DNA from 3 places in the Variovorax sp. GW821-FHT09A10 genome. Region 1 is predicted to be linked to each of the others. Evidence: predicted binding sites of a transcription regulator. Region 1 holds the regulator's gene; each other region holds the start of a gene.
What was found. Region 1 encodes LexA, which represses DNA repair genes until DNA is damaged. Its sites were predicted from a motif close to ACTGTATNNNNATACAGT; they were not measured.
Positions count from the first base shown of each region.

Region 2: the regulator LexA is predicted to act here: its motif matches at 2,414-2,431, upstream of recA (recombinase RecA).
Region 3: the regulator LexA is predicted to act here: its motif matches at 5,426-5,443, upstream of AC07Q9_RS01410 (PA0069 family radical SAM protein).

Region 1 covers NZ_JBWKPT010000002.1:764,047-773,889, reverse strand. Annotated here, with positions in the region: gene AC07Q9_RS10390 (phosphotransferase) at 1-1,098, opposite strand, end outside; gene AC07Q9_RS10385 (Crp/Fnr family transcriptional regulator) at 1,109-1,828, opposite strand; gene AC07Q9_RS10380 (oxepin-CoA hydrolase, alternative type) at 1,889-2,668, opposite strand; gene AC07Q9_RS10375 (3-hydroxyacyl-CoA dehydrogenase) at 2,680-4,200, opposite strand; gene AC07Q9_RS10370 (MFS transporter) at 4,334-5,494, opposite strand; gene AC07Q9_RS10365 (D-2-hydroxyacid dehydrogenase family protein) at 5,499-6,506, opposite strand; gene AC07Q9_RS10360 (hypothetical protein) at 6,665-7,048, opposite strand; gene lexA (transcriptional repressor LexA) at 7,192-7,875, opposite strand; gene AC07Q9_RS10350 (asparaginase) at 7,949-8,935, shown strand; gene adk (adenylate kinase) at 8,949-9,605, opposite strand; gene kdsB (3-deoxy-manno-octulosonate cytidylyltransferase) at 9,741-9,843, opposite strand, start outside.
Region 2 covers NZ_JBWKPT010000004.1:325,103-334,945, reverse strand. Annotated here, with positions in the region: gene yiaA (inner membrane protein YiaA) at 1-283, shown strand, start outside; gene AC07Q9_RS18250 (polyketide cyclase) at 295-738, opposite strand; gene recX (recombination regulator RecX) at 707-1,180, opposite strand; gene recA (recombinase RecA) at 1,241-2,350, opposite strand; gene AC07Q9_RS18235 (MarR family winged helix-turn-helix transcriptional regulator) at 2,497-2,982, shown strand; gene AC07Q9_RS18230 (response regulator transcription factor) at 3,045-3,719, shown strand; gene AC07Q9_RS18225 (hypothetical protein) at 3,746-4,705, opposite strand; gene AC07Q9_RS18220 (sensor histidine kinase) at 4,849-6,291, shown strand; gene AC07Q9_RS18215 (HEAT repeat domain-containing protein) at 6,288-7,013, shown strand; gene AC07Q9_RS18210 (hypothetical protein) at 7,019-7,219, opposite strand; gene AC07Q9_RS18205 (biotin--[acetyl-CoA-carboxylase] ligase) at 7,228-8,043, opposite strand; gene AC07Q9_RS18200 (SET domain-containing protein) at 8,046-8,774, opposite strand; gene AC07Q9_RS18195 (DNA topoisomerase III) at 8,859-9,843, shown strand, end outside.
Region 3 covers NZ_JBWKPT010000001.1:279,762-289,604, forward strand. Annotated here, with positions in the region: gene AC07Q9_RS01390 (MG2 domain-containing protein) at 1-1,152, shown strand, start outside; gene AC07Q9_RS01395 (DUF2300 domain-containing protein) at 1,175-2,896, shown strand; gene AC07Q9_RS01400 (YfaP family protein) at 2,893-3,690, shown strand; gene AC07Q9_RS01405 (gluconokinase) at 3,699-4,205, opposite strand; gene AC07Q9_RS01410 (PA0069 family radical SAM protein) at 4,293-5,387, opposite strand; gene AC07Q9_RS01415 (GbsR/MarR family transcriptional regulator) at 5,522-6,124, shown strand; gene AC07Q9_RS01420 (thiol-disulfide oxidoreductase DCC family protein) at 6,193-6,624, shown strand; gene AC07Q9_RS01425 (SAM-dependent methyltransferase) at 6,674-7,615, shown strand; gene AC07Q9_RS01430 (SRPBCC family protein) at 7,646-8,689, shown strand; gene AC07Q9_RS01435 (DUF4166 domain-containing protein) at 8,686-9,303, shown strand; gene AC07Q9_RS01440 (DOPA 4,5-dioxygenase family protein) at 9,311-9,658, shown strand; gene AC07Q9_RS01445 (phosphoribosyltransferase) at 9,655-9,843, opposite strand, start outside.

The sequences.
Region 1 (9,843 bases):
TTGGGCAAATTGCCAGGCCATCTCGGCCATCGGCCGCGCGCCGCGGGCGGACGCCACGGCTTGCTCGCTCGATGCGGTACCGGCTTCGACCCGTTTCGCAATGCCCTGCAGGATGGCAGCCATGCGGAACAGGTTGTAGGCCTGGTAGAAATTCCAGTCGGGCGCCAGCGCCTCGGGCGTGCTGATGCGCGTGCGCTCGCAATAGCGGGCGATGTATTCGCTCTCGGTGGGAATGCCCAGCGCCGCCACGTCCACGCCGCCGATGCCGCGGCCGGTGGTGGGGGGCATGTGCCACGACATGCAGTGGTAGCTGAAGTCGGCCAGCGGGTGGCCCAGCGTGGAGAGTTCCCAGTCGAGCACCGCGATGATCCGCGGCTCGGTCGCGTGGAACATCACGTTGTCCAGGCGGTAGTCGCCATGCACGATCGAGACCTTGGTCTCGTCGCGCGCGCTTGCCGGCATGTGGGCGGGCAGCCAGTCGATCAGGCGCTCCATGGCTTCGATGGGCTGCGACAGTTCGCCGGCACCGTCGGCCGAGGCTTTGTACTGCTTGCTCCAGCGGCCGATCTGGCGCTCGAAGTAGTTGCCGGGCTTGCCGTAGTCGCCCAGGCCGCGGGCGGCGAAGTCGACCGTGTGCAGCGCCGCGATGACGCGGTTCATCTCGTCGTAGTAGGCCGCGCGTTCGGCGTTGCTGAAGCCGGGCAGCGACTGGTCCCACAGCACGCGGCCCTGCATGAACTCCATGATGTAGAAGGCGCGCCCGATGATGGCCTCGTCTTCGCACAGGCAGTACATGCGTGGCACGGGCACATCGGTGCCCTGCAGGCCGCGCATGACCTTGTATTCGCGCTCGACCGCATGGGCCGAAGGCAGCAGCTTGGCGACCGGGCCGGGCTTGGCGCGCATCACGTAGCTCTGTGTGGGCGTGACGAGCTTGTAGGTCGGGTTCGACTGGCCGCCCTTGAACATCTCGACCGTCAACGGACCCTGGAAGCCCTCGAGGTTCTTTTCGAGCCAGGCCGCGAGCGCGTCGACGTCGAAGGTGTGCTGTTGGGACACCGCACGGGTGCCGATGAAACTGGAGAAGTCCTGGCTCATGTCGATTCTTTTAGTTGTCTGCTACGGAGATTTGCATCAGCGCCGAGCGGTCCAGCACGACCAGTCCGGCCGGCTCGATGCGGATGGTGCCCTCGCGCTCCATCGTCTTGAGTTCCTGGTTGACCCGCTGGCGCGAGGCGCCGAGCAGCTGCGCGAGTTCCTCCTGCGCCAGTTGCAGGCCGATGCGCGTCTGGCTGCCGTCGTCCAGGCTGGGCACGCCGTAGCTGCGCACCAGATGAATGAGTTGCTTGGCCAGGCGTGCGCGCAAGGGCAGGGTGTTGAGGTCTTCCACCAGCCCGAACAGCGTGCGGATGCGGCGCGCCTGCAACCGCATCAGCGCTTCGTACAGCTCGACGTGCGTGGCCAGGATCTTCTGGAAATCGGCCCGCGCCACGCACAGCACGGTGGTGTCGCCGTGCGAGTACGTGTCGTGCGTGCGACGTTCCCCGTCGAACATCGCCACGTCGCCGAACCAGATGCCCGGCTCGACGTAGGTCAGCGTCACCTGCTTGCCCGACACCGCGGTCGAGCTCACGCGCAACGCCCCCTTGGCACAGGCGATCCAGTGCTCGGGCGGGTCGCCGCGCGCGGCGAGCAGGTCGCCGTCCTTGTAGCGTTTGACAAAGGCGCATCGGAGGATGTCGTGCCGTAGTGATGGAGATAGGGAAGAAAACCAGCGACCACTGTTGATCGCTTCACGTTCTTCGATGGTAAGAATGGGGTCGTCCATGGTCTGTCCTCTCGGCGACTGAAAAGCTGTGGGGTGTCTCAAGAGCGACGCCGTCAGGCGTCACTCGTAACGAGGCGGTGTCTTGTCGAGGAACGCGGCGATGCCGATGCCCGCGTTCGCGTGGTGCAGGTTGCGCACGAAATGATCGCGCTCCTGCGATAGCTGCGACGCCAGCGTGGCGCCGCGCGCGTCGCTCAGCAGCTCCTTGATGCTGGCCAGCGAATTGGGTGCGCGCGCGTTCAGGCGCGTGGCCAGGGCCATCGCGCCGGCCAGCGCCTGTCCGCTGTCGGTGAGTTCGTTGACGAGACCGAAGGCATGCAGGCGTGCGGCCTCGATGCGCTCGCCGTTCATCAGCCATTCGCTCGCCAGCTGGCGCGGCAGCGCCTGCCCGAGGTGCCAGCTGAGGCCACCGTCGGGCGACAGCGCCACGTTGCTGTACGAGGCCGCGAACACGGCGTCGCGCGCGGCCACGACGAAATCGCAGGCCAGCGCGAGCGAGAAGCCGGCGCCGGCCGCCGCACCCTCGACGGCCGCGATGACCGGCTTGGGGAAGGTGCGGATCGAGTCGATCCAGTTGTGCAGCCCCTCGATGCTCTCGGCCTGCACCGAGCGGTCGAGCTGTCGGTTGGCCAGCAGCCGCTGCAGCGAGCCGCCGGCGCAGAACCAGGCGCCTTCGCCCACGATGACGACGCTGCGGATCTCGTCGCTGCTCTCGGCGCCGTTCAGCGCCTCGATGCCGGCGGCATAGATCTCGGGGCCCAGCGCGTTGCGCTGGGTCGGGTTGACGATGGTCAGCACCATGGTGCTGCCTTCGCTGGTGCTCTTGAGTTCGGCGGTCATGGTGTGCGTGCTTATTCTTCTTCGTGCAGCAGGCTCAGGCCCAGCGCGCCGCGGCGGCGCAGCCACGGACTCGGGCGATAGCGCGGATCGCCATACACGGTCTGCAGGTTGAACAGCACCTCGAGCATGTTGGTCGGCCCATAAAGGTTGCCCATGGCGAGCGGGCCGCGCGGGTAGCCCAGGCCCAGCTGCACGGCGGTCTCGAGGTCGGCCGGCGTGCACACGCGCTGCTGGCACATGTCGGCGGCGATGTTGACGATGGCGCCGATCACGCGCTGCGTGACGAAGCCGCCGCTGTCGCGGATCACGCTCACGGCCTTGCCGTCGCGCGCGAAGAGGGCGTGCGCGGCGTCGCGCACGTCGCGGCGCGTGGCCGGGTTGGTGGCCAGCACGCGGCGCTTGGTGGCGGCGTCGTCGATGAGCATGTCGATGCCGACGGTGCGCGTGGCGTCCAGCCGCTCGACGGCCGCGACCGTCGTCACGTCGAAGCCCAGCGGCGCGACCAGGATGATCGACTGCGGTGCGGGAGCGCTGCCGCTGTCGATCTGCGCACCCAGCGTGTTCACCAGGCGCAGCAGCTCGGCGCGGCGCGCGGCGCGCGGCGACACCCAGACCGCGGGCGTGCCTTCAATCACCGGCGCTGGCGGTTCGGGCGTCTGCTGCATCACGCCGTTGTCGTAGCGGTAGAAGCCTTCGCCGGTCTTGCGGCCGAGCGCGCCGGCGGCCAGGCGCTGCGCGGTGATCACGCTCGGGCGGAAGCGCGGCTCTTCGAAGTACTGGTGGTAGATCGACTCCATCACCGGGTGCGACACGTCGAGCGCCGTCAGGTCGAGCAACTCGAACGGGCCGAGGCGAAAGCCCGCCTGGTCCTTCAGGATGCGGTCGATGGTGGCGAAGTCGGCCACGCCTTCGCCGACGATGCGCAGCGCCTCGGTGCCGTAGCCGCGGCCCGCGTGGTTGACGATGAAGCCGGGCGTGTCCTGCGCCTGCACGGCGCTGTGGCCCATCTGCGCGGCGTAGCCGGCCAGCTGCTGGCAGACCTCGGGCGAGGTCTTGAATCCCGCCACCACCTCGACCACCTTCATCAGCGGCACCGGGTTGAAGAAGTGAAAGCCCGCAAAGCGCTCGGGGTGCTGCAGGCCGGCCGCGATGGCCGTGACCGACAGCGACGAGGTGTTGGTGACCAGCGTGGCGGTGGGCGCGACCACGTCCTCGAGCTCGCGGAACAGCGTGCGCTTGACCTCGAGGTTCTCGACCACGGCCTCGACCACGAGGTCGCAGCCTGAGAGCGCCTGCATGCCGTCGACCGCCTTCACGCGCGCCACGTAGGCGTCGCGCGTGGGGGCGTCGATCTTGCCCTTCTCGTGCAGCTTGTTCCATTGGGCGGCGAGGGCTTCGCGGCCGCGCTCGGCGGCGCCTGCGAAGCTGTCGAGCAGCAGCACTTCGCTGCCGGCCTGGGCGGCGATCTGCGCGATGCCGCGCCCCATGGCGCCGGCGCCGATCACGCCGATTCGGGGGTAGTTCACTGTCATGGGATCAAGGTTCTCATGGGTTGGTGGGTGTCCGGGGCGACCGCGCCGGCGCGGGTGCGCGACGCGGACGAAAGCTCCGATTTTGCAATCTCGCGGGAGGCCCGCGCCCCGGGTGTTACGCGGGGCATCGGAATCAGGCCGGGCGGCGGCTGCGATCGATGGCGATGCTCAGGCCCATCGCCAACAGCATCAGTGCAAAACCGACCCGGCTCATCCACTCGGTGGCGTCGTTCGCCAGCAGCCAGCCGCCCAGCGCCGCACCCAGGGCCTGGCCGATGTAGATGCCCGAACTGTTGAGCGCCACCGAGCCCGGCGCCAGGGCGGGCGCCAGCCCCACGAGGCGCGCCTGCTGCGAGGAATTGGTGGCAAAGCAGCCCAGGCCCCAGGGCACGAGCACCACCGCGAGCCACGCCAGCGTGCTGGCCAGCGGCCACAGCAGCAGGCTCAGCGCGATCAGCCCGGTCGTCAACAGCACCATGCGCCCGGCGCCGACGCGGTCGATGTAGCGGCTGACCACCATGTTGCCCAGCAGGCCGAAAGCACCGAACAGCGCCCACATCAGGCTCAGCGTGTTGGCGTCGGCGCCGAAGCCCTGCTTGAGCAGCGGGCCGAAATAGCTGAACAGCACGAACTGGCCCACGCCCTGCAGCGCCGTGACCGACACGATACCCATCAGCACCGGGCTGCGCAGCACGCGCGACCAGGCGGCGGCGGTGAGCGCGGCGGGCCGGATGCCGTTGGGCAGCGTGAACCACACCGAGGCGGCGCTCACGACGCTGAGCGCCGCGATGGCCATGAAGGCCATGCGCCAGCCCAGGTGGCCGCCGATCAGCGCGCCGATCGGCAGGCCCAGCACCGAGGCCACCGACCAGCCGAGAAAGACGAAGGTCACGGCGCGCCCGCGCTGCTCGGGCGGCACCAGCATGCCGGCACAGGCCGCAGCCTGGGGCGTGAAGATGGCGGGCGCGATCACCGTCAGCATGCGCACCGGCAGCAGTGCGCCGAAGCTGGGCATGAGCGCCGCGACCACGTGCCACGCGGCGTACCAGAGCAGGGTGAGGGCGAGCAGCTTGCGGCGGTCCCAGCCGGCGACCGCGGCGGCCAGCAGCGGGGCGCCCAGGCACATCACGAAGGCGGCTGCAGTGATCAGCTGGCCCGCCGTGGCGACCTGGATCGCCAGCGAGACGCTGATTTCATTGAGGGTGCCGGGCACGACCATCACGCCCGTGCCGATCACGAAATTGCCGGCCAGCAGCGCCCAGAGCGCGCCGCGCTGCGGCGCGGGCCGGCTCATGAACTCACCGGCGAACCTGCAGCGCGCCGGGATTCACGATGTTCGTGGGGTTGCCGTTGATGTAGCTCACGACGTTGTCGAACGCCTGGCCGAAGTAGCTTTCGTAGCTTTCCTGCTCGACGTAGCCGATGTGCGGCGTGCAGATGCAGTTTTCGAGGCGCAGCAGCGCATGGCCCTGCAGCGGCGGCTCGCTCTCGAACACGTCGATGGCCGCCAGCCCGGGGCGCCCGCGATTGAGCGCGGCCAGCAGGGCATCGGCCTCCACCAGCTCGGCGCGCGACGTGTTGACGAACAGCGCCGTCGGCTTCATGCGGGAGAGGTCTTCGAGCTTGACGAGGCCCTGGGTGTCCTCGTTGAGCCGCAGATGCACCGACAGCACGTCGGCCGCGGCAAAGAATTCGTGGCGGCTCTGCGCCACCTGGAAGCCGTCGGAGCGCGCCTTGGCGCAGCTGGCCTCGCGGCCCCAGATCACGACCTGCATGCCGAAGGCCTGCCCGTAGCGGGCCACCAGCTGGCCGATGCGGCCGTAGCCCCAGATGCACAGCGTCTTGCCCTTGAGCACCGAGCCCACGCCGAAATTCGGCGGCATCGACGCCGACTTGAGGCCCGACTGCTGCCAGGCCCCGTGCTTGAGGTTGCTGATGTACTGCGGCAGGCGGCGCATGGCCGCCATGATCAGCGCCCAGGTGAGTTCGGCGGGGGCCTGCGGCGAGCCCGAGCCTTCGGCCACCGCCACACCGCGTTCGGTACAGGCCGTGACGTCGATGTGGCCGCCGACGCGGCCGGTTTGGGAAATCAGCTTGAGCTTGGGCAGTTTCTCGATCAGTTGGCGGGATATCTGGCTGCGCTCGCGGATGAGCACGATGACGTCCGCATCCTTGAGGCGAACCGACAGTTGGCCGATGCCCTTGACCGTGTTGGTGTAGACCTTGGCGGCATAGGCGTCCAGTTTGGCGGCGCACTGCAGCTTGCGCACGGCGTCCTGGTAATCGTCGAGGATCACAATGTTCATGGCATGCCATTGTGCCTCGCAGCATCGGCACGTCGCACGTGTGAACGTTTGGATACCCCGTGCCAGATGGCGCCCGGGAGGCCTGTTTCAGGCCGTTGGGGGTGAATCCGCCATGCGCGTGCGGGGCGCGCAGGCACGGCGGGCTCGTTCGCACCTTCTCAGTGCAGGTGGCTGGGGCGGGGCGTGCCGCTGCCGGTTTCCGCGGCTTCCAGTGCGGCGAGCCGGTCGAGTTCGGCGCACACGTCGGCCATGCGGCCGGAGATCACGACCCGGTTGGCACAGCCGCGCTGCGAGCCTTGCCGGTCGACCACACGGACCACGCGCAGCGGGCGGGCGGGTGTCGCGGCGGTGGATGGCGATGTGGCCGCCGCCGGGCCGCCGGCGGTGCGTGCCGTGCAGGCCGGGCGAATGGCCACGTAGCGCAGACCGGCGGCAGCGTCGCTGCTGTCACTGCGTGACGGGCGGCGGACAGGCATCCAGCGGGTGGCCAGCGATTGCAGGGGCGACCAGAGGTCGGCGATGGCGAGGAGGGCGATTCCCATGTGAACTCCAAAAAAGTATGAGGTTGAACACAGGCAGGATTTCTTGAATCGGCCGCAACAGGGTGATGGCGACTTCGCGCCATACGCCCGCCACCTGTCGCGGCCGGATGAGGTGCTGCTGCCGTTGGCAGCAGGCCAGGGGCCTACATCAGCATGGTGTTGCGGATGAGGCCGACCGCGAGGCCTTCGATTTCAAAGGGCTCGCCGGGCTGGACGATGATGGTCGGGTAGTCGGGGTTCTCGGCGTGCAGCTCGATCACCTGCTTGTTGCGCTTCAGGCGCTTCACGGTGACTTCTTCGCCGAGGCGTGCCACCACGATCTGGCCGTTGCGCGCTTCCTTGGTGGCCTGCACGGCGAGCAGGTCGCCGTCCATGATGCCGGCGTCGCGCATCGACATGCCGCGTACCTTAAGAAGGTAGTCGGGCTGGCGCTGGAACAACGTGTTCTCGACGTAATAGGTCTGGTCGACGTGCTCTTGCGCGAGGATGGGCGAACCCGCCGCCACACGGCCGATGAGCGGCAGCGCGAGCTGGGCCATGCCGGGCAGCGAGAGCGAGAACTGGTTGCCTTCGCGGTGGCGCGTTTCGTGGAGCGAGCGCAGCGCATCGCCCTTGAGGCGGATGCCGCGCGAGGTGCCGCTGACGAGTTCGATGACGCCCTTGCGGGCCAGGGCCTGCAGGTGCTCTTCGGCGGCGTTGGCCGACTTGAAGCCCAGCTCGTTGGCGATTTCGGCGCGCGTGGGCGGCGCACCGGTGCGTGCGATGGCGGCCTGGATCAGGTCCAGGATCTGCTGCTGGCGGGCGGTAAGCTTCACTGCGAACTGCATAGTGGTTTCCTTGCGGCACTGGCTAGATATCCAGTACCTGTATTTTTAACCAGTTTTCAAAAGTTGACAAGCCATGACTCATTCCTCTTCGTCCGAGACGCGCCGCGTGGTGGTGCTGGGCACCGGCGGCACCATTGCCGGCAAGGCTGTCAGCAGCGGCGACAACATCGGCTACACCGCCGGGCAGGTGGGGGTGGCGGACCTGCTGGGCGGCATCGAGGCACCGGCCGGCGTGGCGCTGGTGGCGGAGCAGGTCGCGCAGCTCGACAGCAAGGACATGGACGCCGACACCTGGCGCCAGCTGGCTGCGCGCTGCGCACACTGGCTGGCGCAACCTGATGTGGCTGGCATCGTGATCACGCACGGCACCGACACGCTGGAAGAGACAGCCTTCTTCTTGCACGCCGTGCTCGCGCCAGACAAGCCGGTGGTGCTGACCTGCGCGATGCGCCCGGCGACGGCGTTGTCGCCCGATGGTCCGCAGAACGTGCGCGATGCGCTCGTGGTGGCTTCGACGCCAGGAGCGCAGGGCGTGACGGTGGTGTGTGCGGGCACGGTCCACAGCGGCCTCGATGTGCAGAAGGTGCACACCTACCGTCTCGACGCCTTCGCGTCGGGCGATGCGGGGCCGGTCGGCTATGTGGAAGAGGGCGAGGTGCGCCGCGTTCGCGCGTGGCCGCAGGGAGCGCCGTTCGATGCTGCGCGGCTGGCGGCCGTGTCGAAGCCGTGGCCCCGCGTCGAGATCGTCATGAGCCACGCGGGCGCGAGCGGTGCGATCGTCGAGGCGTTGCTACTTCCATCGGCTGAGCCCTTGCGCGGACTGGTCGTGGCCGCGACCGGCAATGGCACCGTGCACCACGCACTGGAAGCCGCGGCGCTGAAGGCGCAGGACGGCGGCGTGGCAGTACTGCGTGCCACGCGCTGTGCGAACGGACGCATCCTGCCGAAACCCGGCGACGGGCTGCGGGATGCGGGCGCACTCACGCCGGTGAAGGCGCGGGTCGCGCTGGTGCTGGAACTGTTGGGAGTGGCCGCCCTGCCAGAGTCGGAGGGCGGCTAAGAAGGCTGACGGATCAGCTGTTCAGTGCGGCAAGCGCGCGCTGCGTGATCTCATCGACCGTGCCCACGCCCTGGATGGCGCGGTACTTCGGCGCGGCGGCCGGATCGGCCTTGGCCCAGGCCGAGTAGTAGTCGACCAGCGGACGGGTCTGCTGGCTGTAGACGTCGAGCCGCTTGCGCACGGTCTCTTCCTTGTCGTCTTCGCGCTGGATCAGCTCTTCACCGGTCACGTCGTCCTTGCCTTCCACCTTCGGCGGATTGAACTTGACGTGGTAGGTGCGGCCCGATGCCGGGTGCGAGCGGCGACCGCTCATGCGTTCGATGATGTCGCCGAAGGGCACATCGATCTCGAGCACGTAGTCGAGCTTGACGCCGGCCGCCTTCATGGCGTCGGCTTGAGGAATGGTGCGCGGGAAGCCGTCGAACAGGAAGCCGCCGTTGCAGTCGGGCTGCGCGATGCGTTCCTTCACGAGGTTGATGATCAGGTCGTCGCTGACCAGTGCACCCGAATCCATGATCGTCTTGGCCTGCAGCCCGAGGGGGGTGCCTGCCTTGACGGCGGCGCGCAACATGTCGCCGGTCGAAATTTGGGGAATGCCGTATTTCTGGCAGATGAAGGTCGCTTGCGTGCCTTTGCCTGCCCCGGGCGCGCCCAGCAAAATAAGTCTCATGGTGTCCTCGGAAGGTTCTTAGATTTTGTGTCGCGCCCCATGCGCACCCTCAGGCGCGCCGAGGCGGAATTGCGTCGAGGATAGCATGCGTGCCCGTGACAAATTGCCGCCGTTCCCTCGGGGACGGCGGGCAGTTCACACAGACGAGCTGGCCGCGAAGACCGCGCGCACGCGCGCCAGGTCTTCGGGCGTGTCGATCCCGGGGCCCGGGGCGACATCGCTCACATGCACCGCGATG
Region 2 (9,843 bases), on a different contig from region 1:
GTTCTCGGCCGTGTCGCTGCAAAAGACGGTGCGCGATCGGCTCGAGGGCATCTCGGTCACCGGCATCTACTTCGGCCTGTGCTGGGTCTCGCTGCTGCTGTCGGTGGGCCTGCTGGCCGTGGGCCTGTTCAACGCCTCGCTGGCTGCGAGCGAGAAGGGCTTCTACGCCATGGCCTTCCTGCTGAGCCTGTTCGGCGCGGTGGCGGTGCAGAAGAACGTGCGCGACATCGCCGCGTACAAGGCCGAGAACCCGCTGGCCGACGACGTCACGGCCACCGAGTAAGCCAGGCCGGCTCAGCCCGCCTCGAGCAGGCGGCGCAGGGCCTGCAGGTCGCGCGCGATCCATCCGGCATCGCGCGCAAAGGCCGCATCGTCCATGTGCGGCTGACGCAGCAGCGTGAACTGCAGCTCGCACACGCCGGGCGCCACGCCGATCACGCGAAACGGCAGGTAGACCTCAGGCACGCCTTCGGGCGCCACCCAGTGGTCGAGCACGCCCAGGTCGTTGGGCGGCGCAAAGCGCATGCGGGCCTCGCCGCTTTCGGGCGTGCGCACGATCCAGTGGTCGCCGTGCGGCACCAGCGCGCTCTTCGCGAGGCCGCTGGCCCAGTCGGGCAGCCGCTTCGGGTCGGACGCGAGCGCATAGGCGTCGCGCCATTCGCAGTGCACGCGCTGCGTGATGACGCGGGACAGGGCCGCGTCGCCTTCATTCGCCGTTGGGGTCGTCGCTTGTGTCATCGAAGTCGCTCCTGAGCACCTTGGACACGACAGCGCCCGAGAAACCGCGCGCCATCAGGAATCGCATCTGTTTCGCGCGCTCCTTCGCATCGGCGGGCGGCGCGTCGAAGCGGCGGCGCCACAGGGCCGTGGCGCGCTCGACTTCGGTCTCCTGCAAGCCGGCCACCGCCTGCGCGATGGCTTCGGGCGCGATGCCCTTGGCCTGCAGCTCCTGCTTCACGCGCAGCGCGCCCGAACGGGCCGCGCGCTGGTGCAGCACCGAGGCCACAACGCGCGGCTCGCTGATGAAGTCCTTGGCGGCCAGCTCGTCGAGCGCTTTCGCCAGCGTGCCGGGCTCTTCCTCGTGCTTGGCCAGCTTGCGCTCCAGCTCCGCGCGCGAATGCTCGCGCTGGCTCAGGAGGCGCAGGGCGCGGCCTTTGAGGGAGGGGGCACTGAAGGCCATTCGGGGGTGCTGGGTCGCTCACGCGGCCCACGCACTGCGCGAAGGGCCGCCTTGTCTAACTTACTCCGCCGCCTTGTCGGCCTTCGATGCCTTGGCAGGCTTCTCGGCCTTCTCGGGTTCGCTGCCGGCATCGGCCGCGAGCAGCGGAATGCCCAGCGACTCGCGCACCTTGTTCTCGATCTCGCGCGACAGGTCGGGGTTCTCGCGCAGGAACTCGCGGGCGTTGTCGCGGCCCTGGCCGATCTTCTCGCCGTTGTAGGCGTACCAGGCGCCCGACTTGTCGATGATCTTGGCGTTCACGCCCATGTCGATGATCTCGCCCTCGCGGCTGATGCCTTCGCCGAACAGGATGTCGAACTCGGCCGTCTTGAACGGCGGGCTCACCTTGTTCTTCACCACCTTCACCTTGGTTTCGTTGCCGATGGCTTCGTCGCCCTTCTTGATGGTGCCGATGCGGCGGATGTCCAGGCGCACCGAGGCGTAGAACTTCAGCGCGTTGCCGCCGGTGGTGGTTTCGGGCGAGCCGAACATCACGCCGATCTTCATGCGGATCTGGTTGATGAAGATGACCATGCAGTTGGTCTTCTTGATCGTGGCCGTGAGCTTGCGCAGCGCCTGGCTCATCAGGCGGGCCTGCAGGCCGGGCAGCGAGTCGCCCATTTCGCCTTCGATTTCGGCCTTGGGCGTAAGCGCGGCGACCGAGTCGACCACGATCAGGTCGACGGCGCCCGAGCGCACCAGCGAGTCGACGATTTCGAGCGCCTGCTCGCCGGTGTCGGGCTGGCTGATCAGCAGATCGGACAGGTTCACGCCGAGCTTCTGGGCGTACTGCACGTCGAGCGCGTGCTCGGCGTCGACGAAGGCGCAGGTGCCGGCCTGCTTCTGCATGGAGGCGATCACCTGCAGCGTGAGCGTGGTCTTGCCCGAGGATTCCGGGCCGTAGATTTCAACGACGCGGCCACGCGGCAGGCCGCCGACGCCCAGGGCGATGTCCAGGCCCAGCGAGCCGGTGGACACCACCTGGATGTCTTCGAGCGCCTCGCCTTCGCCCAGGCGCATGATCGTGCCCTTGCCGAACTGCTTTTCGATCTGGGCCAGCGCGGCCTGCAGGGCCTTGGCCTTTTCACTGTTGGCGACCGAGATGCTTGCGCCCTTGACGACTGCGTCCATGTGGAAATCTCCTTGAATATCAACGGTTTGTGTCGGGGTTCATCCATCTGCTTTTAACCACAGGCTGGATGCTTGAACAGTAGTGTAGGGGCTCATGGCGTTTCGCAAACCCACTTTAAAGTCAGTTTGCCTTACCATTTGAGGCCATGGCCGACCCCGCCTTTCCCACCGATCCCGACGCCTGGCGCCAGACCCACCTGGGCCGCCTGCTGGGCCATGCGATGCGCCGCTTCGACGAGCGCGTGCTGGCGCTCATGGCGCACGACATCGACGTGCCGCTGGCGCTGTCGAACCTGGCGGCGCGCGCGCAGGTGAGCGCGGCGCACATCCACATCACGCGGCACCTGGCGCGCGAGGGCTCGCGCCTGACCGAGCTGGCCGAGCGCGCCGGCATGACCAAGCAGGCCATGGGCACGCTGGTCGACCAGTGCGAGGCCTGGGGGCTGGTCACGCGCGGGCCCGACCCGCTCGATGCGCGCGCGCGGCGCGTGCTGTTCACGGCCGACGGGCTGGCCTGGCTGGACGCCTTCCGCCGCGCCGTGACCCAGACCGAGCGCGAGTTCCGCGCCAGCGTGGGCGACGAGATCGCCACCGTGGTAACCATCGGACTCGAAGCCTATACAGCGGGCTAGACTCGCGTTGAGACAAATGTGAACAGCGCCGGCATGGCGCCTGAATCCGCCGGAGGTGGCTCATGCGAATACTGATTGCCGAAGACGACCAGGTGCTGGCCGATGCCCTGCTGCGCAGCCTGCGCACCTCGGGCGCGGCGGTCGATCACGTGGCCAACGGCTCGCAGGCCGACACCGCGCTCATGACCCACAGCGAGTTCGACCTGCTGATCCTCGACCTCGGGCTGCCCAGCCTGCACGGCATCGAGATCCTCAAACGCCTGCGCGCACGCGGCTCGCAGCTGCCGGTGCTGGTGCTCACGGCGGCCGACAGCGTGGAAGAGCGCGTCAAGGGCCTGGACCACGGCGCCGACGACTACATGGCCAAGCCCTTCAGCCTGCAGGAGCTCGAGGCGCGCGTGCGCGCCCTCACGCGGCGCGGCATGGGCGCCACCAGCAACGCGATCCGCCACGGCCCGCTGGTCTACGACCAGGCCGGCCGCGTGGCGACCATCGACGGCAAGATGATCGAGCTGTCGGCGCGCGAACTGGGCCTGCTCGAAGTGCTGTTGCAGCGCGCCGGCCGGCTGGTCAGCAAGGACCAGCTGGTGGACCGGCTGTGCGAATGGGGCGAAGAGGTGAGCATCAACGCCATCGAGGTCTACATCCACCGCCTGCGCAAGAAGATCGAAAAAGGACCGGTGCGCATCGCGACGGTGCGCGGGCTGGGCTACTGCCTCGAGAAGATTCCCGGTTGAGCCTGCCCCGCCCGCGCAGAACGCCCTCAGGGCTGCTTGCGCAGGCCGACCAGCAGCGTGGCGCCGGTGTTCGAGCGGATCAGGAACATGAGGCTGCGGAAGTAGCCGTTGCTCTCGTACACGCCCGCCGGCACCAGTCCGATGGCGGCCGGCCCGACGTAAGAGCCGGCGGCGGCCAGGGTGAGCTCGCAATCGTCCTTGCTGGCCGTCGCGGCATTCACCGCCTTCAGCTTGAGCTCGTACATGTTCTTGGCCGAGCCGGGCTGCGCCAGGGCGACGGTGCCCGAGAGCGTGCACTGGCCAATCTCGGCGCCGCTCGTGCTGCCGGTGAACACGCCCTTGTCGTCGACCTGGACCGTCACGCCGAGGCTGCTGTCGTTGTTGGACCACGTGCCGGCCACGCTCGCCTGCGACACCGCCAGCGCGTTCTCGACGGTGTAGGTCAGGGGACCGAAATCGGCCGGGGCGCGGGTGCCGTAGGCATAGGTGCCGTTCATCGTCTTCTTCGGCGCGAAGGTGCCCGAGCCGGTGACCTGCGAGACAGTAGTGAAATAGAACTCGGTGTCCGCGTTGAACGACCAGTCGAGCCCCGTGACCTTCAGCGTACCCCACAGCGTGCCGACGGTGAAGCTGCGCGCGATGGAGCCGTTGGCGCCGACGAAGGCGAGCCCGCGCACGCCCGCGGCGTAGATGCCTTCGCTGTCGTTGCCCACCGCGGCGGTGGAACCGGGCTGCGGCGCACTCAGCGAGGGCAGCGGCTCGGAGCCCGGCACGGCGGCGCGGTTCTCGGCGGGTGCGGGTGCGGGCGCGGGGGCCGGGGAGGGCGCGGGGGCGGGCGCCGGAACCGGTGCGATCGGCAGCATCGGCATGCCACCGCCGCCTCCGCCACCTCCACCGCCGCATGCGGTGACACCCACGCTGGCGGCCAACACGGTCGCGGCCATCCAGAGCGGCTTGGGGCAGCCGCCCACTGTCTTTTGCTTCATGATTTCTTCCCTGATGTTTTTGAATTGCAGAAACTGCACGTCAAGGCTACAACCAGTCACACCTTGTCAATGAAACGTCACACCTGCGAATCGCAGTACTAGTTCACGCTCGCCCGCGTTCTTTCGCCTTGCCAGGAACTCCCTTGAAGCTCTTCCAGCGCGCCCAGCGCTCCCTGTTCGGCGAGATCCTCGACTGGATGCTCACGCCGCTGCTGCTGCTCGTGCCGGTGAGCATCGGCGTGACCTGGCTGGTGGCGCAGGGCATCGCCAACGCGCCCTTCGACCGTGCGCTGGAGCACAACGTGAAGGTGCTGGCCGAACTGGTCACGGTGAAAGAAGGGCAGACGCACTTCGTGCTGTCGCAATCGGCGCGCGAGATCCTGCGCGCCGACGATGCCGGCCACATCTACTACCAGCTGCTCGACGGCCACGGCACGCTGCTGCACGGCGAGCGCGACCTGCCGCAGCCCAACGTGGACGACCCGCCCGGCACCAACGTGGTCCTGCTGCACAACAGCACCGTGCACGGCCAGCCGGTGCGCGTGGCCTCGCTGTGGATTCCCAGCGGCAGCGAGGAGGTGCCGCCCTCGCTGCTGCAGCTGGCCGAGACGCGCGAGAAGCAGGCGGTGCTCGCCACCGAGATCATCAAGGGCGTGCTGCTGCCGCAGTTCGCGATCCTGCCGCTGGCGGTGCTGCTGATCTGGCTGGCGCTGGTGCGCGGCATCAAGCCGCTGTCGGTGGTCGAGGCGCGCATCCGCGAGCGCCGCCCGGGCGACCTGAGCCCGCTCGACGAGTCCTCGGTGCCGCTCGAGGTGGTGCCGCTGGTGTCGTCGGTGAACGAGCTGCTCGACAAACTCAACGACTCCATCTTCACGCAGAAGCGCTTCCTGGCCGATGCCGCCCACCAGCTGAAGACGCCGCTCGCGGGCCTGCGCATGCAGGCCGACCTGGCGCAGCGCGAGGGCGCCAACGCCGACGAGCTCAAGCAGTCGCTCAAGCAGATCGGCCGCGCCAGCGTGCGCGCCACGCACACCGTGAACCAGCTGCTGTCGCTGGCGCGCGCCGAGGGCACCAGCGCCATGACGCACTGCCAGCCCTGCGACCTCGCGCGGCTGACCATCGAGGTGGTGCGCGAAGCCGTGCCGCGCGCGATCGAAAAGCGCATCGACCTGGGCTACGACGGCGTCCAGGCAGGCGCGCCCGGCGTGATGGTCGACGGCAACCCGACGCTGCTGAAAGAGCTGGTGCGCAACCTGGTCGACAACGCGCTCAACTACACGCCTTCGACGCCCGAGCGCCCCGGCGTGATCACCGCCCGCGTGCTGGCCGACCCCTTCGGCCACGTGCAGCTGGTGCAGGTGGAAGACAACGGCCCCGGCATCGCCGAGGCCGACCGCGAACTGGTGTTCGAGCCCTTCTACCGCGTGCTCGGCAACGAGGCCGACGGCTCCGGGCTGGGCCTGCCGATCGTGCGCGAGATCGCCAACCAGCACCGCGCACGGGTCAAGCTCGAAGACGCGCACCCCGGCAAGCACCCGCCGGGCGCGCTCTTCACCGTGCGCTTCGAGGAGGCTCCGTCGGAATGAATCCGCTCGACACGCTACGCCAACGCTTCCTGGAAATCCGCCTCGACACCGACGTGTCGGACATGTTCGACTTCGGCGCCGATCTGCTGGAACAGGATTCAGCCGAAGCGCTCGCCTTCCACTACACGCTGCTGCACGACACCGGCATGGACAGCGAGCTCTATGACTGGCTCTGCCGCAAGTTCGGCGAGCGCGGCGACGAAGCCGAAGACCACCTGCTCGCGCAGTTCGACCGCGAGCCCGATCCGGCCATGCAGGCCACGGTGCTGCAGCTGCTCGGCGGCTTCAAGTACCGCAAGGGCCGACGGCTGAAAGAGACGGCGGCCCTCGCACGCGCCGCGCTCGCGTCGCCGCACGACGAGCTGCGCTGCAAGGGGCTGTGGGTGATCGGCTGGCTCGGCGGCACGACCGACATCGCCAAGGTGGTGCCGCTGCTCGCGCACGATGCTGTCGCCGCGAATCGCCGATGGGCCGCGAGTGCGCTGATGCAGATCGTGTTCAACCGCCGCAGCGCCGCGCCCCAGGCGCTCGCGCCCTTGCGGCAGGCGCTCGACACCGAGACCGATCCGGCCGTGCTCGGCGGCATCCTGGTCGCGGTGCAGGAAATCGCGGGCAAGAAATTCGGCCTGAGCTCGAGTTCACACGAGCCGCCGTCCGAAGAAAAACTGCAGGCCGCGCTGGCCAAGGCGCGGCGCATGTTCGCGCGCGCGGCTGCGGCCTGACTGGGTCAGGGCGCGGGCGTGCCCGAAGGCTTGGCTTCCTTGCGGATCTGCAACCACTCGGGGTGGATCTGCCGCGCCATGCGCTGCGGCTCGCGCTCGTCGAGCGCCGCGGGCGCAAGCCCGAAGCCGGCCAGGTCGCCGCGCGTCCACAGCCAGTAGCCCGCGTTGGCGGCCAGCAGGGCGATGAGGACCAGGCGCAGCTTCATGCCCTCGCTCAGAAAGACATGCCGAGCGGGCGCACGCTCACTTCGTCGCTCGAGATCAGTTGCAGGCCGGCGTCGGTGCGCACCTGCAGCTCGCCGCCCCAGGCCACGCCTTCGCACAGGCCGGCGGTGCCGTCGCTGAGCGTCACCTCGCGCCCGCGCAGCACGTCGCGCGCCGCAAAGCGTTCGGCGAAAGGCGCGAAGCCCTGCGCCTCGAAGGCGAGCACGCTGCGCACCAGCGGCTCGGCCAGCGACAGCAGCACCTCGGGCGCGGACGCGTCGGGCTGCCACTGGCGCAGCCAGGCCGGCGGCGTGCGCATGCCCTCGCCCTCACGCGGGCCGATGTTGATGCCGATGCCCACCACGAGGTAGCGCGCGGCATCGGGCCGGGCCGTCTGCGGCATCGCGGTTTCGATGAGGATGCCGACCAGCTTGCGGTCGTTCACCCAGATGTCGTTGGGCCACTTGAGGCCGACCTGGTGCGCGCCCGTCGGGTCGAGGCTTTCGGCCACGCTCACGCCCACGGCCAGCGACAGGCCCGACCAGTCGGCCGGCGCCAGCGGCAGGCCCAGCGAAAAGGTGAGGGAGGCGGGCGCCTCGGGCTGCTGCGCGCTCTGCCACGGGCGGCCGAGGCGACCGCGCCCGGCCGTCTGGCGCTCGGCCACGAGCAGCACGGGGTCGGTGCGGCCGGCGCGCGCGCGGCGCATCAGCTCGGTGTTGGTGGAATCGATTTCGGCCACGGCCTCGACCGCGAAGCCGGGCAGCAGCGGCGCGACCGTCGCGGCGATCCGGTCTTCGAACCAGGCGCTGGCCGGCATCGTGCCCATCGTCAGTCTCCGGCGGCGGCCGGGGCGTCGCCCTTGGACTTCTTCTTGCCGTCGGCCTTTTTCTTGTCGGACTTCTTGTCCGCTTTTTTCTTCTCGGCTTTCTTTTCAGCCTTCTTCGCTTCCTTGGCCTCGGCCTTCTTCTTCTCGGCTTTTTTCTTGGCCTTCTTCTTTTTCTTCTTGTCTTTTTCTTCGTCCTCGTCCTTGGGCGTCAGCAGCGTGCCGCGGCACATCTCGGAGCCGCACCAGCACGGGAACTCGGACAACAGCTTCTCGGTGTACGGCTCGTCGATGATCAGGCCGTAGTCGTAGTTCAGTTCCTCGCCGGCGGCGATGTTTCTCAGGGCCTTGATATAAACGCGCCCATCGACTTCGTCGGCCTCGCAGTTCGGCTCGCACGAGTGATTGATCCAGCGCGCGTCGTTGCCCTTCACGTTGCCGTCGATCACACGGCCGTCGTCGATGTGGAAGTAGAAGGTGTGGTTCGGCTGGGTCGGATCGTGCGGATGGCGGCGCAGCGCCTCTTTCCAGCTGATGACCTCGCCCTTGTATTCGATCAGCGTTTCACCTTCGGCCAGGTCCTGCAGGGCGAACACGCCGTTGCCATGGACGTCCGAGCGGCGCATCTGGATGCGCCGGCCACCGGAGCGCGTGGCGGCGGAACGCGCCTCGGGCTCGGTCACGGGGGCGGCTTCCTTGTCGCGGCCGGCGGAAAGTGGGGATTTGGAAGGCATCGCCGAAGTCTGTTAGGTTGAATATGCACACATGCGTGTGCGCGCGTGCGCACGCGGAAGCCGCAGAGTATAGAGAGCCCTCAGATGACAAAGACTTTGGTAATCGCAGAAAAGCCGTCGGTGGCCCAGGACATCGTCCGGGCCCTCACGCCGGTGGCCGGCAAGTTCGACAAACATGACGAGCATTTCGAGAACGACACCTACGTCGTGACCAGCGCCGTGGGCCACCTGGTCGAGATCCAGGCCCCGGAGGAATTCGACGTCAAGCGCGGCAAGTGGAGCTTCGCCAACCTGCCGGTGATCCCACCGCACTTCGACCTCAAGCCGGTCGACAAGACCAAGACGCGCCTGAACGCCGTGGTCAAGCAGGCCAAGCGCAAGGACGTGACGCAGCTCATCAACGCCTGCGACGCGGGCCGCGAGGGTGAGCTGATCTTCCGCCTGATCGAGCAGTACGCCGGCGGCAAGAGCCCGCTGGGCAAGCCGGTGAAGCGGCTGTGGCTGCAGTCGATGACGCCGCAGGCGATCCGCGACGGCTTCGACGCGCTGCGCACCGAAAAGCAGATGCAGGGCCTGGCCGACGCCGCGCGCTCGCGCTCCGAGGCCGACTGGCTGGTGGGCATCAACGGCACGCGCGCCATGACCGCATTCAATTCGCGCGACGGCGGCTTCTTCCTCACGACCGTGGGCCGCGTGCAGACACCCACGCTGTCGGTGGTGGTGGAGCGCGAGGAGCAGATCCGCAAGTTCGTCTCGCGCGAGTACTGGGAAATCCACGGCAGCTTCGCGGCCGAGGCCGGCCAGTACCCCGGCAAGTGGTTCAACCCCGACTGGAAGAAAGCCAACGCGCCGCTCCTGGCCAACGGCGAACCCGACGCCGAGCAGCGCGCCGACCGCGTCTGGAGCGAGCAGGAAGCCCGCGCCATCGCCGACGCTTCGCGCGGCAAGCCCGCCACCGTCACCGAAGAGAGCAAGCCCACCACGCAGGCCTCGCCCGCGCTGTTCGACCTGACCTCGCTGCAGCGCGAGGCCAACGGCCGCTTCGGCTTCAGCGCCAAGACCACGCTCG
Region 3 (9,843 bases), on a different contig from region 1:
CTGCAGCGCGCGCTGGCGCTGTCGTGGATGCAGGAGATGGGCCTGCCCGTGGGCTCGATGGCCGGCGGCCTCGCCGACCAGCTGGCCGCACTGCCGGCCAGCGATGCCGCGCAGCTGGCGCAGCGCCGCGGCAGCCTCGCGATGGTGGACGCCACGCTGCCCAACGCCCCGGACACCCGCGACATGGCGCTCGTGCTGGCCGTGCAGACCGCCGGCCCGACGGTCGCCAGCGCCAAGGCGCGTGCCGCCGCCGACGAAGCCGCCACGCGCCTGGCCGGCGTCGATGCACCGCTGGTGCAGGCGCTGCTGATGGCCACGCAACGCGCGAGCGCCGACAAGGCCGCGGCGGTGCTGGGCCAGATCCGCGCCGACACGCCCTCCATCGACCGCGCACAGACGCTGCTGTGGCTGCACCGCGCGCTCGGCGGCAGCCGGCTCACCGCCACCGATACGCCCTCCCTCGGCGCGCCCTGGGTGCGCGCCACCGACGGCACCGGCACGAGCTGGCGCCTGCCCCCCGGCGCCGCCGCACCGGCCACGCTAGAGCTGCCCGCCGGGCAGAAGGCGGCCTGGGCCTTCGTGAGCTACGAGAGCAACGAAGCGCAGGCGCCCGCGCTCGACGCGAAGGTCGAGCGCACGCTGTGGCGCGTGGTCACGCAGCCGCGCCCCGCACCGGAGCCGCCGGCCGCCGCCGCGCCGGGCCAGCCCGCACCGGCGCCGGCCCCCGTGGTCAGCGACGGCCGCATCACGGTGAAGCTCGAAGCCGTGAAGCCCGGCACGCCGCTGGACACCAACGCGCTCTACCTCGACCAGCTCACCGTCACGGCCCCCAAAGCCATGCGCTGGAGCCTCGTGGAGGCCGCGCTGCCGCCGGGCGCGGCCGTGGAAGAAAGCACCTGGGGCATCGACATGGCCGACAGCGCCGGCAAGCTGCAGCCGATGGAGCGTGCACAGAGCCAGGCCACCGCGCAGGGCTACGCCGTGCCGCTGGACACGCTGGTGGCGGGCACGCCGCTGACCGTGCGCCACCTGGTCCGTTTCTCGCAGCGCGGCACCTTCAAGCTGCCGCCGGCGCGCCTGCAGCGCATGTACGAGCCCGAAGCCAAGGCCTTCGAAGGCAACGGCCGCTGGGCCGGCGTCGAAGTGCGCTGAAGACGCGAACGGCAAGGCCTTCATGAAAGCGGCACGGGTGTTCTCGCGACTGGCTGCGACTGGCGTGGGTGCGATCGCGCTTGCCGCCGCGCTGGCCCAGCCCGCTCTCGCGGCGGCACCCTCCAAGGTTCAACCGCGTCTCGCGTGGCTCACCGACGAAGGCATGGTCGCGCTCGAACGCACGCCGCAAGGCACGACTGCGCGCCTTCCCGCATCGGACACCTTGCAGGCCCCGCTGGGCAGCGTGTGGAAGCTCTTCGTCTACAGCTACCTGAGCGTCAACGCCACGCAGGAGCCGACCTACCGCTGCGCCAGCGCGCAGCGCCGCACCGACGACGAGTACTGCTGTGACCCCGGCGCCAGCATCGGGCGCGCGCAGGCGCTGGCCCAATCCTGCGGCCCCTACTTCGAACCCGCGCGACTCGGCATCGACGCCGCCGGCTGGGCACGCTTCTGGCGCGACCACGACGCCCCCGCGTGGCTGCTGCGCCTGGACGCGATGCAGCCCGACACGCGGGTGCCGGTGTCCGAGCTGCTGGCCGCGCTGCGGCAGGTGCCCGCGTCCGCACGCACGGCCGCGCGCCAGGCCCTGCAGCCCGTCACGGTGCGCGACGACGAGGTGCTCGCCGCGCTCGGCGGCGGGCCGCGCCTGAAGACCTGGTCATGGCGCGAAGGCACACAGCCCGTCGGCGGCGCCGCGGGCTGGCTGGCCGACGGCACGCCCTTCTGGTTCGGCGATGCCGGCACCAGCCGCAGCGCGCTGCGCGCCGACGCGACATGGATGGCCGCACAGTGGGCCGCCCATGGCCTGGCCACGCCCGCGCCGGACGGCGCGGCCGTCAGCGCGCAGCCCTGCATCGCGGTCGATTTTTTTCAGCGCTACCCGATCACCAGCGTGCAGCGCGCGGTTGCCGGCAACACCACCGCCGCACCGGCCGGCCCGTTGCGCGGGCGCTACCGCATCGCGTTCCAGAACGGTTCGCAGCTGGTGATGGAAGCCGTGCCGGCCCAGGTGCTGCGCTACGGCGCGGACGGCCCGCGCATTGCCGCGCGCCTGCCGCTGGAAGACTACGTGGCGCGCGTGCTCGATCGCGAAGGCGATGCACGCGAAACCGAAGCCGCCCGCGCCCTCGCCGTGGCGGCGCGCACCTACGTGCTGCAGAACGCCACCGAAACCGGCGGCTGCCGCCAGATCGCCGACGACAGCCGCACGCAGCGCGTGAGCCCCAACCCGCCGAGCGCGTCGGCGCGTGCCGTGGCCGCTTTCACCGAGGGCCTGGTGGTCGACGGACAGGCGGTGCGCTACCACGGCGACCAGGCCTCGCCCGGCGTGATGTCGTGGCAGGCCGCGGTCGCCGCGGGGCGCCAGGGGCAACCCTTTGCGGCCATCCTGCGCACGGCGTACCCGCGCGGCAGCCTGGCATCGTTCCGGGCCGAGGCCGACTGCACGCCCCTGCCGCAGGCGCAGCAATGGCTGGCCGAACGCCAGCAGCGCTGGCGCCGCGTGCTGCGCGCCGAGACCGGCTTCCAGCCCGTGGACGACACGCTGCGCGTGTGCCAGCTCGCCATGGGCGTGCCCCATTCCGACCAGCGGCGGCTGGTGATCCGGGTGCGCGAGTGGCACACCCGCGAAGGCCGCGTCTCGCTCATCCACGAATACCTGCACCTGGCCTTCCGCGACCATCCGCACGGACAGGACGAAACCTTCATCGAACGGCTTGCGCAGCAACTGGCAGACTCATGAACCACTCTTTTCTGGCGCACCGCGCCGCCTTCGCGGCCATCGGCCTGCTCTCTTGCCTTGCAGGCGTCGCAGCACACGCCCAGACCACGCTCGACACGCCGCGCGGCGGCTGGCGCAACGCCCCGGCCCGGCAGCAGGACTTCGTGCAGGAAGTGCATTACCCGGCCAGCAGCGTGAACGCCAACGGGCGCTCCGAGGCCTCGCTGATCCGTGGCCGCATCGCGGCCACGCCCAAGACCAAAGACACCGCCCCGCGCACGCCCGCGCGCCTCATCGTGGACGGCATCGCCATTCCGCTGCTGACCGACGAGAAGGGCAACTTCGCGCGGCCCTGGTCGTTCGGCAGCGGCAGCCACGGCGTGGAAGTGCGCTCGCCCAACGGCGAGGTAGCGCGCTCCCAGTTCTACGAGACGCAGGCCAGCCGCGTGCCCGTGAAGCTGCGTGTCGTGCTCAGCTGGGACAGCGACAGCACCGACCTCGACCTGCACGTGGTCTCGCCCGACGGCCAGCATGTGTTCTACGGCGCCCGCGTGGCTCCGAACGGCGGCGCGCTGGACGTGGACGTGACGACCGGCTTCGGCCCCGAGATCTTCGCCACGCCCAGCCCGGTGCAGGGGGCGTACCACGTGTTCGTGAACTACTTCGGCGCGGGCGAACAGCGCGAGGAGGTCACGACCGCGCAGGTGGCGATCCTGCAGGACGAGGGCACGCCCAAGGAAAAGCAGCAGGTCTTTCGCGTGCCGCTGCGCAAGCCCGGCGAGCTGACGCTGGTGCATTCATTCCTCGTTCCCTGAACGGGAGTTCAGCCCGCGGCCAGCCAGTCCGTCGTCTGCCCGACCAGCACTCCCAGCGGCACCGTCGCATCCACCGCCAGCACGCCCGCCTCGCCGACCGGCGATTCGAGCGTGGCGAACTGGTTGGCCACAAGGCTGGCCGGGAACATGTGCAGGCCAGCGCCCGCGCGCGCGGCCACGCGGCGCTCGGCTTCGGCGCGGTCGATCTGCATGAACACGAAGCGCAGGCCCGGCGCGGCGGCGCGCAGCTGGTCGCGGTAGCTGCGCTTGAGCGCGGAGCAGGTCATCACGGCGCCCTGCGGCGCGTCGGCCAGGGCGCGGCCCAAGGTGGCCAGCCAGCCGGTGCGGTCGGCGTCGGTGAGCGCGATGCCGCGGCTCATCTTGTCGACGTTGGCCGGCGGGTGGTGGTCGTCGCCCTCGATCAGCGGCAACCCGAACGCCGTGGCCAGCGCCGCGCCCATGCTGGACTTGCCGCAGCCCGAAACCCCCATCACCACGAGCCAGACCCTGTTCATGCGCGCCCTTGACCTTGTTTGAAGCAGCCGATGCCGAATGCGTGCCGAGGCCGGCACGGCCACGAATCTACCGCGTCTGCGCCCTGTTCAGAACAGGCTGCCCTGCCCCGCGGCGCCGGGCGGGCGGAACGCGCCGGTGTCGAGCGCGATCCGCTCGCGGTTGAGGCCCAACCGGTGCGTCGCCTTCTGGAAGCGCTGGTGGATCAGGTCGGCCCACAGGCCGCTGCCCTTCATGCGCGTGGCGAAGTCGGCGTCGTAGTCCTTGCCGCCGCGCATCTCGTGGATGCGCGCCATCACGCGCTCGGCGCGCTGCGGATAGTGCAGCTCGAGCCATTCCTTGAAGAGCGGCGCCACCTCCCACGGCAGGCGCACCACGGTGTAGAAGGCGCTGCGCGCGCCGGCCTCCCAGGCGGCTTCGAGCACCTGCTCCATGTCCTCGGTGATGAACGGAATCTGCGGCGCCACGCTCACGCCCACCGGCACGCCGGCCTCGGCCAGGGTGCGGATGGTGCGCAGCCGCCGGTGCGGCGCGGCGGCGCGCGGCTCGAGCTTGCGCGCCAGCTCGCCGTCGAGCGTGGTGATCGTGACGTACACGGCCGCGAGCCGGTCGGCGGCCATGGGCGCGATCAGGTCGAGGTCGCGCTCGACGGCGCTCGACTTGGTGATGAGCGCGAACGGATGCCGCACCTCGCTCAGCAGCTCGATCACGCCGCGCGTGAGCCGCAGCTCGCGCTCGATGGGCTGGTAGCAGTCGGTCGCGGTGCCGATGGCGAGGTTGCTGGGGCGGTAGCCCTTGCGCCCGAGTTCGGCGCGCAGCACCTCGACGAGGTTGCGCTTGGCGATGAGCTTGGTCTCGAAGTCGAGGCCGGGCGAGAGGTTCAGGTAGCTGTGCGTGGGCCGCGCAAAGCAGTAGATGCAGCCGTGCTCGCAGCCGCGGTACGGGTTGAGCGAACGGTCGAACGGGATGTCGGGCGACTCGTTGCTGCTGAGCACCGACTTCACGTCTTCGAAGCGCACCTCGGTGGCCAGCGGCAACAGCCCGGCGGCCTCGGCCTCGCCTTCTTCCAGCGTGCCCCAGCCGTCGTCGAAGGCGTTGCGTTCGTCTTTGGAGAACCGGTGCGCGAGCCGCGTGGCCGCGCCTCGGCCCTTGATGATGTGGATGGGAACCTGGGCGGCGGGCATGGCGAGTCCTTGGAAGGAAACAGGAAACAAGGCAAATAACTGTCTATTCATACAGTATTTCACTTTTGCCGCCGACGTGCAGCGTTTTTTGTTTCTGTCTTGACAGAAATTCAGGAATTCCTAAACTCGACGCCATGGAACTCACCGACATTCAACGCAAGTTCGTCCTGCACTGGGGCGAGATGGGCTCCATGTGGGGCGTGAACCGCACGGTCTCGCAGCTCCACGCTCTGCTCTTCGCGCACGGCAAGCCGATGCACGCCGAAGAGCTGTCTGAAACGCTGGGCGTGGCCCGCTCCAACGTCAGCAACAGCCTGAAGGAACTGCAGGCCTGGAACCTCGTGCGCGTCACCCACACGCTGGGCGACCGGCGCGACTACTTCGAAACCAGCGTCGACGTGTGGGAGCTGTTTCGCACCGTGGTGCGCGAGCGCAAGGAGCGCGAGTTCGACCCCACCATCCGCGTGCTGCGCGAGATCGTCGCCAGCCCCGACTTCCAGAAGGAGCCGCCCGATGCGCAGGACCGCATCCGCTCCACCATGGACCTCATGACCAAGCTCGCCACCTGGGCCGACGAAATGCTGCGGCTGTCGCCCGGCACACTCGACAAGGTGCTCACGCTCGGCGCCAGCGTGCAGAAGTTCGTGCGCGGCGACAGCGCACCGCCCCCCGCCCCTCCTGGCGCAGGCAAGGGCGACGACCCCGACGCGCACCACGCCAGCCTGCCCATGATCTGAGAAAGGCTGAGCCTTTTTTTTGCCTTCTTATTTCTGTTTTGACTGAAATATCGAGAACCAAAAGCACCATGACCCGCTTCGCCCCCGCCACCTACCCGCTCACCGTCTATTTCGACGCCACCTGCCCGCTGTGCACGGCCGAGATGGGCGCCATGCAGGCGCGCGACGCCGCGAAGCGGCTGCGCCTGATCGACTGCTCGCCCGCCGGTTTCGCAAGCGGCCCGGCACCGCGCGAGGCGCTGATGCGTTCGCTGCACGCGGTCGATGCCGCAGGCCGGCTGCGCGTGGGCGTCGACGCCATCCGCGCCTGCCGCGCCGCAGTGGGCCTGCCGGCCGGCGGCGCGGTGCTCGACCTGCCGGTGGTCGGCCGGCTGGCCGATCGCGCCTACGCGGTGCTGGCCCGCAACCGCTACCGGCTGCCGCGCTGGCTGGTCCTGCGGCTCGCGGGGCACGGTGCGATCGCGCCGGCCACTTGTGCCGACGACCACTGCAAGCTCTAAAAAACTCACGCTGTCACACACCACCCGCTCACGCCTGAAGGAGTTTTCGATGCACGACGTCTTCCAGCCCGACTTCCGCCTGCCCGGCACCGCGCGGCCTGCGCCGCCTGCCGTCGAAGGCCACGTGAGCCGCGAGGACACGCAGGACTATTTCACCGAGGTCGCCGACGACTACCGCGCCTGGAGCCCCAGCTACAACATGCACTTCGGCTTCTGGCGCCTGGGCCTGAACCCGCTGCGGCGCGAGGGCATGCTGATCGAGATGAACCGCACCGTCGGCCGCGCACTGCGGCTCGACACGGCCACCCCCGGCCCGCGCTGCGTGCTCGACCTGGGCTGCGGCGCCGGCGCCACCTCGCGCACGCTGGTCGGCGACGACCCCGCGCTGCATGCCGTCACCGTGACCAACGTGCCGGTACAGAACGGCATCGCCGCGCGGCTCGACGCCCGTGCCGGCGTGGCCGACCGCGTCGCGCACGTCGAGGCCGACTACACCCGCACCGGCCTGCCCGCCGCCCAGGCCGACGGCGCCTGGGCGCTCGAAAGCGCCTGCTACGCCGAAGGCACCGCCAAGGCCGACTTCGTGCGCGAGGCCGCGCGGCTGCTCAAGCCCGGCGCGCGGCTGGTGGTGGTCGACGGCTTCCTGCTGCGCCGCCGGCCGGGCCGCCTCGCGGGCTGGCTGCACCGCCTGTGGGCCGACAGCTGGGCCGTGCCCACGCTGGCGGTGCGCGACGACTTCACGGCCGCGCTGCGCGCGCACGGCTTCGAGGACATCGCGTTCACCTCGCTGCGCTGGCGCGTGGCGCCGAGCGCGCTGCACATCCCCGTGCTGGCCACGCGCTTCACGCTGGCCGAACTGTGGAAGGCGCGCGGCAGGCTCAGCCCCTGGCGCCGCAAGCACATCGTGGCCAGCTACTGCGCGCTCGCGCTGGGCATGTTCTGGCGCGACTTCGACTACGCCATGGTGACGGCCCGGCGCAGCGCCAGCTGAGACATCACAAAAAGAGGAGAAGAGATTTCCATGCGCACCGAGCCCGAAGAAAGCAAACTCGCCGACCTGCCTGCCACCGACGACGTGCCGGCCAAGAAGCCCGTGCGCGGCGGCATGCCGTTCGGCTGGTTCTGGCCCATGTTCGCCGGCGCGGCGATCGCGTTCGTGCTGCGCATCGTCTTCGGCGGCGGCCCCGGCGAGCCCTTCTCGGCCATGCTGGGCTCCTTCGTCTATTTCGCGCCCGCGGCGTGCGGCGCGGTCACGGTGTACATGGCCGAGCGCATCGAGCGACGCAGCTGGGGCTACTACCTCTGGGCGCCGTGGGTGGCCACCGCGCTGTTCGTCGGCGGCACGCTGATGGTGTTCATCGAAGGCATCATCTGCGCCGCCTTCATCGTGCCGCTGTTCGCGGTGATGGGCAGCGTCGGCGGACTGGCCATGGGCATCGTGTGCCGCATCACCAACTGGCCCAAGCCCGCGCTGTACAGCTTTGCCCTGGTGCCGCTGCTGCTCGGCGGCATCGAGCCGCAATGGCCCAACCCGGACCAGTTCTCGAACACCTCGCGCACGCTCTTCATCGCAGCGCCGGCCGAGCGCGTGTGGCACGAACTCAACGCCGCGCGCGACATCCGCCCCAGCGAAGTCGGCGATGCGTGGGCCTACCGTGTCGGCGTGCCGATGCCGGTGTCGGGCGTGACCGTCGACACGCCCGAGGGCCGCGTGCGCCAGGTGCAGTGGCAGAAGAACGTGCACTTCGAAGAGGTCGTCACCGAGTGGCAGCCCGATCGCCTGCTGAAGTGGCGCTTTCGCTTCACGCCCGACTCCTTCCCCGCCGGTGCGCTCGACGACCACGTGATGATCGGCGGCCAGTACTTCGACCTGCGCGACACCACCTACACCCTGACCCCGCGCGACGGTGGCACCGAGCTGCGCGTCGCGGTGTCATGGCGGCTGAGCACGCGCTTCAACTGGTATGCGGACCCGGTCATGCAGTTCCTGCTGGGCGACGCCTCCGAGAACATCCTGCGCTTCTACAAGGCGCGCAGCGAAGCCACCGGGGCGGTGGCGGGATGAGCGCGCCACCCGTCTTCCAGCAGGCGCTCGGCCCCGCGTGGGACCGGCTCGGCGACGTCATCCGCCGCCACTACACGATGGCGCCGTTCTCCGACGACTACGTGTGCGTGCGCGGCACCATGAGCGAGGTCTGGCACGCTCCCTGGGCCGCGCTGCTGATGCCCTTCGGCCGGCTGTTCGGCGCGCTGGTTCCGCACCAGGGTACCCAGGTGCCGATCGAGGTGCACTACCGCTGCCACCCCGGCAACGCCCACCTCTACTGGGACCGTGTCTTCCACTTCCCGGGCAGGCCGCCTTTCCATTTCCGCTCGCACATGGAACATGACGCGGCGCAAGGCAGCGAGGTGATCGAATACGTGCGCTTCGGCATCGGCATGCGCCTGGCGGTGAGCGCGGAAGACGGCGCGCTGGTGTTCCGCGACCGGGGCTACATCTGGCGCCTCGCGGGGCTGCGCATTCCGCTGCCGCTGGGCCTCTTTCTGGGCACCGCCTACGTCGAGGAGCGGCCCGATCCGTCCGACCCCGACCACTTCACCATGAAGATGCTGCTGCGCCACCGCTGGTTCGGCGACGTGTTTCGCTACAGCGGACGCTTCCGCCTCGGTTCACAATGAGCCCACCATGCCGCGCCGCCCTGAAAACCTCTACGCCCAGTACCACGCCCACATCTACTTCGCCCCCGCCACACTGGCGCAGGCGCGTGAGCTCAGCGAGCGCGCCGGCCACGAGCTGATGGTGGTGGTAGGCCGCGTGCACGAACGCCTCGTCGGCCCGCACCCGCACTGGAGCTGCCAGCTGGCCTTCGACGCCGCCGAGTTCGACGAAGTCATCGGCTGGCTCGACGCCAACCGCAACGGCCTGGACATCTTCGTGCACGGCGTGACCGGCGACGACTTCGCGGACCACACGGCGCATGCGATGTGGCTGGGCGAAGAGAGCGCGCTCGATCTGCGGATGTTCAGGCGCTAGGCCTGCGCCAGCAGCGCGCAGACCTCTTCATCCGTCGTCTGCGAGAAATCTTCATACCAGGCACCGACCGCCCGAAACACCGTGGGGCAGCGCACGCACAGCACGTCGTCGGCTTCGCGCTGCAAGGCCTCGCAGGCCTCGGGCGACGCCACGGGCACGGCGGCGATGACGCTGCCGGCGCTCTG